2 regions of the Amorphus suaedae genome follow, and region 1 is predicted to be linked to the other one. Evidence: predicted binding sites of a transcription regulator. Region 1 holds the regulator's gene; the other holds the start of a gene.
The links. The regulator LexA, encoded in region 1, represses DNA repair genes until DNA is damaged. The targets are predictions, from matches to a motif close to TGTTCNNNNTGTGTTCNG.

Region 1 (4,388 bases):
CGTGCTCGCCGGCGCCGCCCGGCTCGGCGTCGACCACGCGCCGCTGGCGGAGGCCGTCGGTCGCGTGCTGGCGCAAGACATCGCCGCCACCCGGCAGCAGCCGCCCTTCGCGGCCTCCGCCATGGACGGCTACGCCGTGCGCGCCGTCGACGCGGCCGAGGCCGGCGCGACCCTGCGGCTGGTGGGCGCCTCGGTCGCCGGCCGCCGCCATGCCGGCACGCTCGCGCCCGGCGAGACGGTGCGCATCTTCACCGGCGCCCCGGTGCCGGACGGCGCCGACACCATCCTCATCCAGGAAAACACCGAGACGGTGGACGCGCAGACCGTCCGGGTGACGGTGCCGGCCCAGCCCGGCCGCCACATCCGCCGCGCCGGCCTCGATTTCCAGACCGACGACGCACTGCTTGCCGCCGGCACCCGCCTCGACGTGCGCCACGTCGCGCTGGCCGCCGCCATGAACCACGCGACGCTGCCGGTCGGCCGCGCGCCGAAGGTCGGCATCATCGCAACCGGCGACGAGCTGGTGGCGCCCGGCGAGGAGCCCGGTCCGGACCAGATCGTCGCCTCCAACACCCCCGCGCTCGCGGCCCTCATCACCGCCGCCGGCGGCGAGGCCATCGACCTCGGCATCGTCCGCGACAACGCCGAGGCGACCGTCGCGGCCCTTTCCGACGGCCGCGACCGCGCCGTCGACATCCTCGTCACGCTGGGCGGCGCCTCCGTCGGCGACCACGACCTGGTGCGCAAGGCGTTCTCCGATGTCGGCATGGAGCTCGGCTTCTGGCGGATCGCCATGCGGCCCGGCAAGCCGCTGATCTTCGGCCACCTCGGCGACATCCGCATCCTCGGCCTTCCCGGCAACCCCGTCTCCAGCCTGGTCTGCGCGATGCTGTTCCTGGTGCCGCTGGTGCGCGCGCTGCAGGGCGACGCGGCGCCCGGCCCCGCCTACGCGGCGGCGCGGCTGAGCCACGACATGCCCGCCAACGACGGCCGCGAGGACTACGTCCGCGCCCGCCTCACCGAGCGCGACGACGGCCTGCCGGACGCCGATCCGTTCTCCCTGCAGGATTCCTCGATGCTGTCGACGCTCGCCGCTTCCGGCGCGCTGATCGTCCGTCCGCCCAACGCGCCGGCCGCCCCCGCCGGCAGCGTCTGCCGGATCCTCCGGCTCTAGGCCTTCCGCCGAACACCCAGACGCCCGGCAGGCGCGCCTGCCAGATCAGGCCAGCGGCACCCTCACCGTGTGGTCTCTGAGAGCGGGCCGGCGGCTTCGACGTCGTCCCTCCAGGACTTTCGCGCTTCCCGCACCGCGTCGAATCGCACAGATTGCGCCTCCCGCCCCCCCGGCGGCGCGCGCAACCGTCTGCGCGCCTGCGCAACCCGCAACCGCCGCCACGATCCGGCCGCGACCTGTTCCCGCTCTGGGCCGGCGTATCGCAAACCGAACATTAACCATTGCAGAACACATATGGAACGTGTAGCGTTCGTTCCTGATTTGTACCGCATACGTCATGCGTCGCTGACCCAAGGGGTGGGGCCGATTTCATGCTGACCCGCAAGCAACATGAACTTCTGATGTTCATCCACGAGCGGCTGAAGGAGAGCGGCGTTCCACCGTCATTCGACGAGATGAAGGACGCGCTCGACCTCAGGTCGAAATCCGGCATTCACCGGCTGATCACCGCGCTGGAAGAACGCGGCTTCATCCGCCGCCTGCCCAACCGGGCACGCGCGCTGGAAGTGATCCGCCTGCCGGAATCGTCGAACCCGTCGCTGGGCGCCAACCGCTCCCGCGGCTTCTCGCCGGAGGTCATCGAGGGATCGCGCGGCAAGGCGCCCCCGCCGCCGGCCCCGGTCGACAGTGGCCGCTCGTCCGGCCACAGCATCCCCGTCATGGGCCGGATCGCGGCCGGTGTGCCCATCGCGGCCATCCAGCAGGAAAGCCATCAGATCACCGTGCCGGCCGACCTGATCGGCGGCGGCGAGCACTTTGCGCTCGAGGTCCACGGCGACTCGATGATCGAGGCCGGCATCCTCGACGGCGACACGGTGCTCATCAAGCGCTCGGACGACGCCGACAGCGGCGACATCGTGGTGGCCCTCGTCGACGACGAGGAAGCGACGCTGAAGCGCCTGCGCCGCAAGGGCGCGTCGATCGCGCTGGAGGCCGCCAACCCGGCCTACGAGACCCGCATCTTCGGCCCGGATCGCATCCGCATCCAGGGCAAGCTCGTGGCGCTGTTCCGCAAGTACTAGCGCCTGCTGGCGCCCGGGCACCCGCTCGGCGCCGGGCGACCGCTCACCGCGTCACCACCGGCGTCGCCGTCCAGGGCCGCGCGACCGCCGGCCGCGCCTGCCGCAACCGGTAGAACGGCGGGTCGGCCTGCCAGGTGAGCGCAATCGCCCCGCTCCGGCGCAGCAGCGCCCGGTCGACGACGAGGCGCGGGCGGTCGCAGGCCGGCGGCGCGTCGTGGCGGGTGATCAGGATCTCGGCGCGCCCGCAATCCTCGATGAAGGCTGCCGGGTCCTCGGCGAAGGCCACGACCGGCGGCGGCCGGGCAGTCGCGGCCGCGACACGGCCTTTCCCCACTGAGTTAGGCCCGGATCGCATATCCCGCGCGTCCCCGACGGGTCCCGCGAGCGCCAGCGTGCAGCCGAGGCCGTCGCAGCGCACCCCGTTGCGTATCGACGGGTCCTCCGGATCGCGCGCGTCGCCGTCGGCGCGGAGCCACATGGCGGCGGCGAACGCCCCGCCCTTGGCCGTGGCGATCGCGAGCCGCCCATCCGCTCCCCTGACCGCCACCGCGCGCCCGTCGTCGGACACGAGCAGATCCGGGCTCGACCCCAGTGGCGCGATCGCGAGGCCTGCCACCATCGGCACCACCCCCAGCACCCGCCAGCGCGCCTGCCAGAGCGCCAGCCAGAGCAGGCCGCCCGCCATCGCCAGCACCGCCGCCGCCGGCATACGCCCGACCGCCCCGGCGCTTCCGCTGAGGCCCGCGACCCAGGTCGCGATCCCCACCACGGCGTCGAGGCCGAGCCCCATCACCGGCAAAACCAGCGGGTCGAGGCCCAGCGGCATCAGCGCCACCGAGACCACCCCGAACGGCATGACCAGCAGGGTGACGAACGGCATCGCCAGCAGGTTTCCGAGCAGCCCGAGCGGCGCCAGCATGTGGAAGTGGAGCGCGCCGATCGGCGCGGTGACGAGGCCGGCCACGAAGGACGTGAGCGCCAGGCCGCCCATCCACAGCCCGCCCGTGCGCAGGATGCGCCGCATCCGGCCGGCGTTCCGGTCGACGGTGCCGGTGCGCTCGCGCCCCGCCTGCCATTCGTATGCCGCGACCAGCGCGATCACCGCCGCGAACGACATCTGGAAGCCCGGGCTGAGAACGGCCGCCGGATCGAGGACCATGACCACAAGCGCCGCCACCGCCACGGACCTGAGCGTCAGCGCCGGCCGGTCGACCAGCACGGCGACCAGCGCCACCGCAGCCATGACGAAGGCGCGGATGGTGGCCACCGCCCCACCGGAGAGGATCAGGTAGACCAGTCCCGCCATGAGGGCCGCCAGCGCCGCCCACTTCTTGATGGGCCGGCGCAGCGCCAGCCCCGGAATGGCGGCGAGCGCGAACCGCACCGCCCCGAACACCGTCCCCGCCACCAGCGCCATGTGCAGGCCCGAGATCGCCAGGATGTGGCCGAGACCGGCCAGCCGGATCGCCTGCTGGGTCTCCTCCGGAATACCGCCGCGATCGCCGACCAGCAGGGTCGCGGCGATTTCGCCGTTCTCGCCCGGAAGCGCCGCGCGCAGCCGCGCCCCGATCCCGTCCCGCACGCGGGCGACAACCGCCTTTACCCGGATGCCGGCGGGCGGCGCTCCGAGATCGGCCGACCTTGGCATGCCGTAGGAGAAGCCGGTCGCCCCGATCCCCTCGAAGAACAGGCTGCGGGCCGCGTCGTACCCGCCCGGTTCCACCGGCCCGCGCGGCGGGGCGAGCCGGGCAAGCGCCGTGATCGCGTCGCCAACCCGGGGCATGGGCCCCTTGCCCCGCGCTGTGAAGCGGACGCGCAGAGGCGTGCGCGCCGGGCCGATCCCCTTGATGCGATGGACGCGGACGATCATCCGCACGGCGCCATCCGGCCGCGGTTCCCTCGCCTCGACCCAGCCGTCGAGCTCGACGGTGCGTTCCCCCCGGATCACCGGAGCGGCGACGCGCGCGGTCTGGGCAGCGGCCAGCGCGAGGCCCGCCAGCGTTGCCGTGACCACCACGAGGACGGGAAACGCGGCTGGCGTGCTGCGGGCCCTGCCGGCTGCGAACGCGGCGGCCATGCCCAGCGCGGCAAGCGTCTGCCAGTGGGGCTCGCGCGGCAGCGCGAAATAGAGC
Region 2 (4,388 bases), 900 kb from region 1:
CGGAATAGACGGTGGCGATGAGCCGGTCGGCCGGCAGCCCGAACTCCCTGGTGACCAGGTTCCAGGCGAGCTCGATCGCCCGGTCCTTGAAATAGTCGCCGAACGAGAAGTTGCCCATCATCTCGAAGAAGGTGTGATGGCGGGCGGTGTAGCCGACGTTGTCGAGGTCGTTGTGCTTGCCGCCGGCGCGAACGCACTTCTGGGCCGTCACCGCGCGCGGGATCGCCCGGTGCTCGTGGCCGGTGAAGACGTTCTTGAACTGCACCATCCCGGCGTTGGTGAACATCAGGGTGGGGTCATTGCGCGGGACGAGCGAGCTCGACGAGACGATCTCGTGTCCCTCGCGCGCAAAGTACTCCAGGAAGTGGGACCGGATTTCGTTGACGCCGCTCATGAAACTGCCCGTTGGTGCCGGCGGCTCCCGCCGGATCTCCGTTTTGCCGGATTTATAGACGTGCACCCGGTCCTGTCCACAGCGCGTCTTCGATCGCGGTGAACACGCCGCCTGCGTTGCGCGGGGTTCGATGCCGCGCGGGCCCAGCCCTGCCGCCCTCCGGGTCGCGGAACGAGCGTATCAGAGCCGGAAGCCGGGCGGTCGGTCTTGTGGACGCAGGCCGTTTCCGACGGAAGGCACGGCCTGTCGCGGGCGCTGACCGCCAGGCGCCGGACAGACAAGACCCCGCCAGACGCAAAGCGGCCGGCCCGAGGGGGCCGGCCGGATGCAATGGAGGCGCCGGAGAGCCGGTGAACCGGCCCGGGGCGCGGTGCCCAGGCGGTCGGTGCCGGAGCCGTGTCCGATCGATCGGGCGTCTCCGCCCGCTCGGATCAGGTCCTAGCCGTCGGCGGCGAGATCCGCCTCGCTGCCTTCCGCGTCCGGCTCCGCCACGCCGACGATCCGTTCGGCGATCAGCCCGGCGTTCTGCCGGATCGCCGCCTCGATCGTCGCCGCGACGTCCGGATTGTCGCGCAGGAACTGCTTGGAGTTCTCGCGCCCCTGCCCGAGCCGCTGGCTGTCGTAGGAGAACCAGGCGCCGGACTTCTCGACGATGCCGCCCTTGACGCCCAGGTCGAGGAGCTCGCCGACCTTCGACACGCCCTCGCCGTACATGATGTCGAACTCGACCTCGCGGAAGGGCGGGGCGAGCTTGTTCTTCACCACCTTCACGCGGGTCTGGTTGCCGACCACCTCGTCGCGGTCCTTGATCGCGCCGATGCGGCGGATGTCGAGGCGGACCGAGGCGTAGAACTTGAGCGCGTTGCCGCCGGTGGTGGTTTCCGGCGAGCCGAACATGACGCCGATCTTCATCCGGATCTGGTTGATGAAGATGACCATGGTGTGGGAGCGCGAGATCGAGCCCGTGAGCTTGCGCAGCGCCTGGCTCATCAGCCGCGCCTGCAGGCCGGGCAGCTGGTCGCCCATCTCGCCCTCGAGCTCGGCGCGCGGCGTCAGCGCCGCCACCGAATCGATGACGAGGACGTCGATGGCGCCGGAGCGCACCAGCGTGTCGCAGATTTCCAGCGCCTGCTCGCCGGTGTCGGGCTGCGAGATCAGCAGGTCCTCGATCCCGACCCCGAGCTTGCGGGCATAGATCGGGTCGAGCGCGTGCTCGGCGTCGATGAACGCGCAGATGCCGCCCTTCTTCTGGGCTTCCGCCACCGTGTGCAGCGCCAGCGTCGTCTTGCCCGACGATTCCGGTCCGTAGATCTCGACGACCCGGCCGCGCGGCAATCCGCCGATGCCGAGCGCGATGTCGAGCCCCAGCGAGCCGGTCGGCACGGACTCCACTTCGACCACCTGGCCTGCGCCAAGCTTCATGATGGAGCCTTTGCCGAACGATCGCTCGATCTGGGAGACCGCCGCGTCCAGCGCCTTGCTTTTGTCCATGGAGGATCCCTCGACCAACTTCAGATTCGACTGCGCCATTCGTGGTCTCCTATGTCTCACGACGCCGGGTACGTTTCAAACAAGGTGAGTGTACTCGTTTTGTTCATGTTCGCAATATGTTCTTTTTTCACGGTTGAAGTTTCATCCTTTCGATGGCGTCCATCGGCCGGGTCAGCGCGGTACTTTCGCTCCGCCGGAAAGCCCGGAGAATCAATTCGATGGCGATTTGTCCTGCCCCTCCCGTAACATACTGCGAACCAAAAAGGGGCGGGCGCCGTTGACCACCGTCGCGGTCTCGGGTCCGCACGCCCTCAGCACGATCGGGACACGCATGCTTTCCAAGTGGCAATGGATCCTCCTGCAGATCACGAGAAAGCTGTGGGTTCGCGCCAGCCTGTTCGCGGTGCTCGCCGTCATCTCGGCGCTCGCGGCCACCGTCATCGGCCCGTTCATCCCCTACAAGCTGTCGGCGACCATCGGCGCGGACGCCGTCGACGACATCCTGAAGATCCTCGCCTCGAGCATGCTGGCGGTCACCACCTTCTCGCTGAGCGTGATGGTGACCCACTACTCGTCGGTGACCAGCAACGTGACGCCGCGCGCCACCCGGCTGCTGCTGCAGGACAGCACCGCCCAGAACGCGCTCGGGACCTTTATCGGCTCGTTCCTGTTCAGCCTCGTCGGGATCATCGCTCTGTCCACCGGAGCCTACGGCGATCGCGGCCGGGTGATCCTGTTCGCGGTCACCACCGTCGTCGTGCTGCTGATCGTGCTGACCATGCTGCGCTGGATCGACCATCTGTCGAGCATGGGGCGGATCGAGGAGCCGACCGAACGGGTGGAAGACGCCACGCGCTCCGCGCTGGCCGCCCGGGGCCGCAGCCCGACGCTGGGCGCCCGGCCGCTCGGCTCCGTTCCGCCCGATGCGGTGGCCATCTACCCGGACCGGGTCGGCTACGTGCAGCACCTGGCGATGGCGGGCCTGGCGGACATCGCCGAGGACCACGCCGTCGACATCTACATCAACGCGCCGCCCGGCCGCTTCGTCCATCCGCGCTTTCCGCTGGCGTGGGTGAACGGCAACGACATCGAGGAGGCCCGCCCGCTGATCGCCAGCTCGTTCTCCATCGACGACCTGCGCACCTACGACAGCGACCCCCGCTTCGGCCTGTCGGTGCTGGCCGAGATCGCCTCGCGGGCGCTCTCGCCCGGCATCAACGACCCGGGCACGGCGATCGACATCATCGGCCGTGGGGTGCGCGTTCTGGCCGAATGGCACGCAACCGCCGAGGCGGCCGAGGATGGCGAACAGCTCTATTCGCGGATCTGGCTCGCCCGCCTGGAGACCGACGACCTGTTCGAGGACATGTTCACGCCGATCGCCCGGGACGGCGCGGGCTTCGCCGAGGTGCAGATCCGGCTCCAGAAGGCCTTCACGGCGCTGGCGGAGATCGGCGGCCCCGAGTTCGCGGCCTGCGCGTACCGGCAGTCGGAAATGGCGCTGAAGCGCAGCGAGGCCGCGCTCCACCTGGAGGAGGAAAAGGAACGGGTGCGCGCCGTCGCGATGGCCGCAAAAACACCCGCGCCGGAGGCCGCTCGGCCATGAACCCGCCGCGATGGTGGCTGTAATCTCCGCCTCAGGCGGCCCCGTCCCCCCGCCGGCGCCGGCCTGACAGCCGGGCTTCCCGGGGTTCACGCGACGTGGATCTGCAGCTCGCCTTCATCCTCGCCCTCACCTTCGTCATCCACCTGGTCGGCACGCTGGCCTACGCGTTCCGCATCGCCGGCGTGCGCACCGGGCGGATCGCCACGGCGCTGTCGCTGTTCAACATCCTGGTGCTGGTCTCGCGCACGTCGAACTCGTTCCAGGGGCCGTTCATCGCCAAGCGGGTGGAGACCGACATCCTCGGCCTGGTGGCGCACCCGCTGCTGCTCGACTTCAGCCTGATCCTCGGGGCGGCGTCGCTCGCCACCATCGTCGGCGGGCTGATGATCCCCACCATGCAGCGCATCGCGGTGAGCGGCGTCGACCGCTTCGCCCGCGACCGCTCGGTGCCCGGACTGGTCGCCCGGGCGATGACGCCTTCCGGGTTCACTGTGCTGCGGCGGTCGCTGGCGCTGCCGCGGCTGGCGAACCTCCGGGGCCTCAGCCCCGGCCGCGACGTCTCGTGGTCGATCCTGGCGCTGAACGTGGTGGCGAACGCGCTGTGGACGGTGGGCGTGCTGGCGGCGATCTACGCCGGCTCGATCGATCCGGCCTTCCGCGTCACCGCCGCCACGCTGTCGTCGATCGTCAACGGAGTGGCGACGATCGCGCTGTTCGTGGTGATCGACCCGTACCTGGCCGGGCTCACCGACGACGTGGTGCGCGGCCGCGAGAGCGAGCCCCGGTTCCGGCGGGTGGTGGTGTGGATGGTGGCGAGCCGCCTGCTCGGCACGCTGCTGGCGCAGGCGCTGCTGGTGCCGAGCGCCCACCTGATCGCCTGGGTGGCGCGGCTGCTCT

Region 2: a site for LexA is predicted at 1,992-2,009, ahead of recA (recombinase RecA). Genes of this name have one in related genera too.

Annotation. Positions count from the first base shown of each region.
Region 1 covers NZ_JBRJIT010000001.1:1,152,564-1,156,951, forward strand. The annotation lists gene AB7M35_RS05165 (molybdopterin molybdotransferase MoeA) at 1-1,174, shown strand, start outside; gene lexA (transcriptional repressor LexA) at 1,546-2,256, shown strand; gene AB7M35_RS05175 (ComEC/Rec2 family competence protein) at 2,300-4,388, opposite strand, start outside.
Region 2 covers NZ_JBRJIT010000001.1:2,056,554-2,060,941, forward strand. The annotation lists gene alaS (alanine--tRNA ligase) at 1-394, opposite strand, end outside; gene recA (recombinase RecA) at 833-1,924, opposite strand; gene AB7M35_RS09260 (DUF2254 domain-containing protein) at 2,217-3,491, shown strand; gene AB7M35_RS09265 (lipid II flippase Amj family protein) at 3,587-4,388, shown strand, end outside.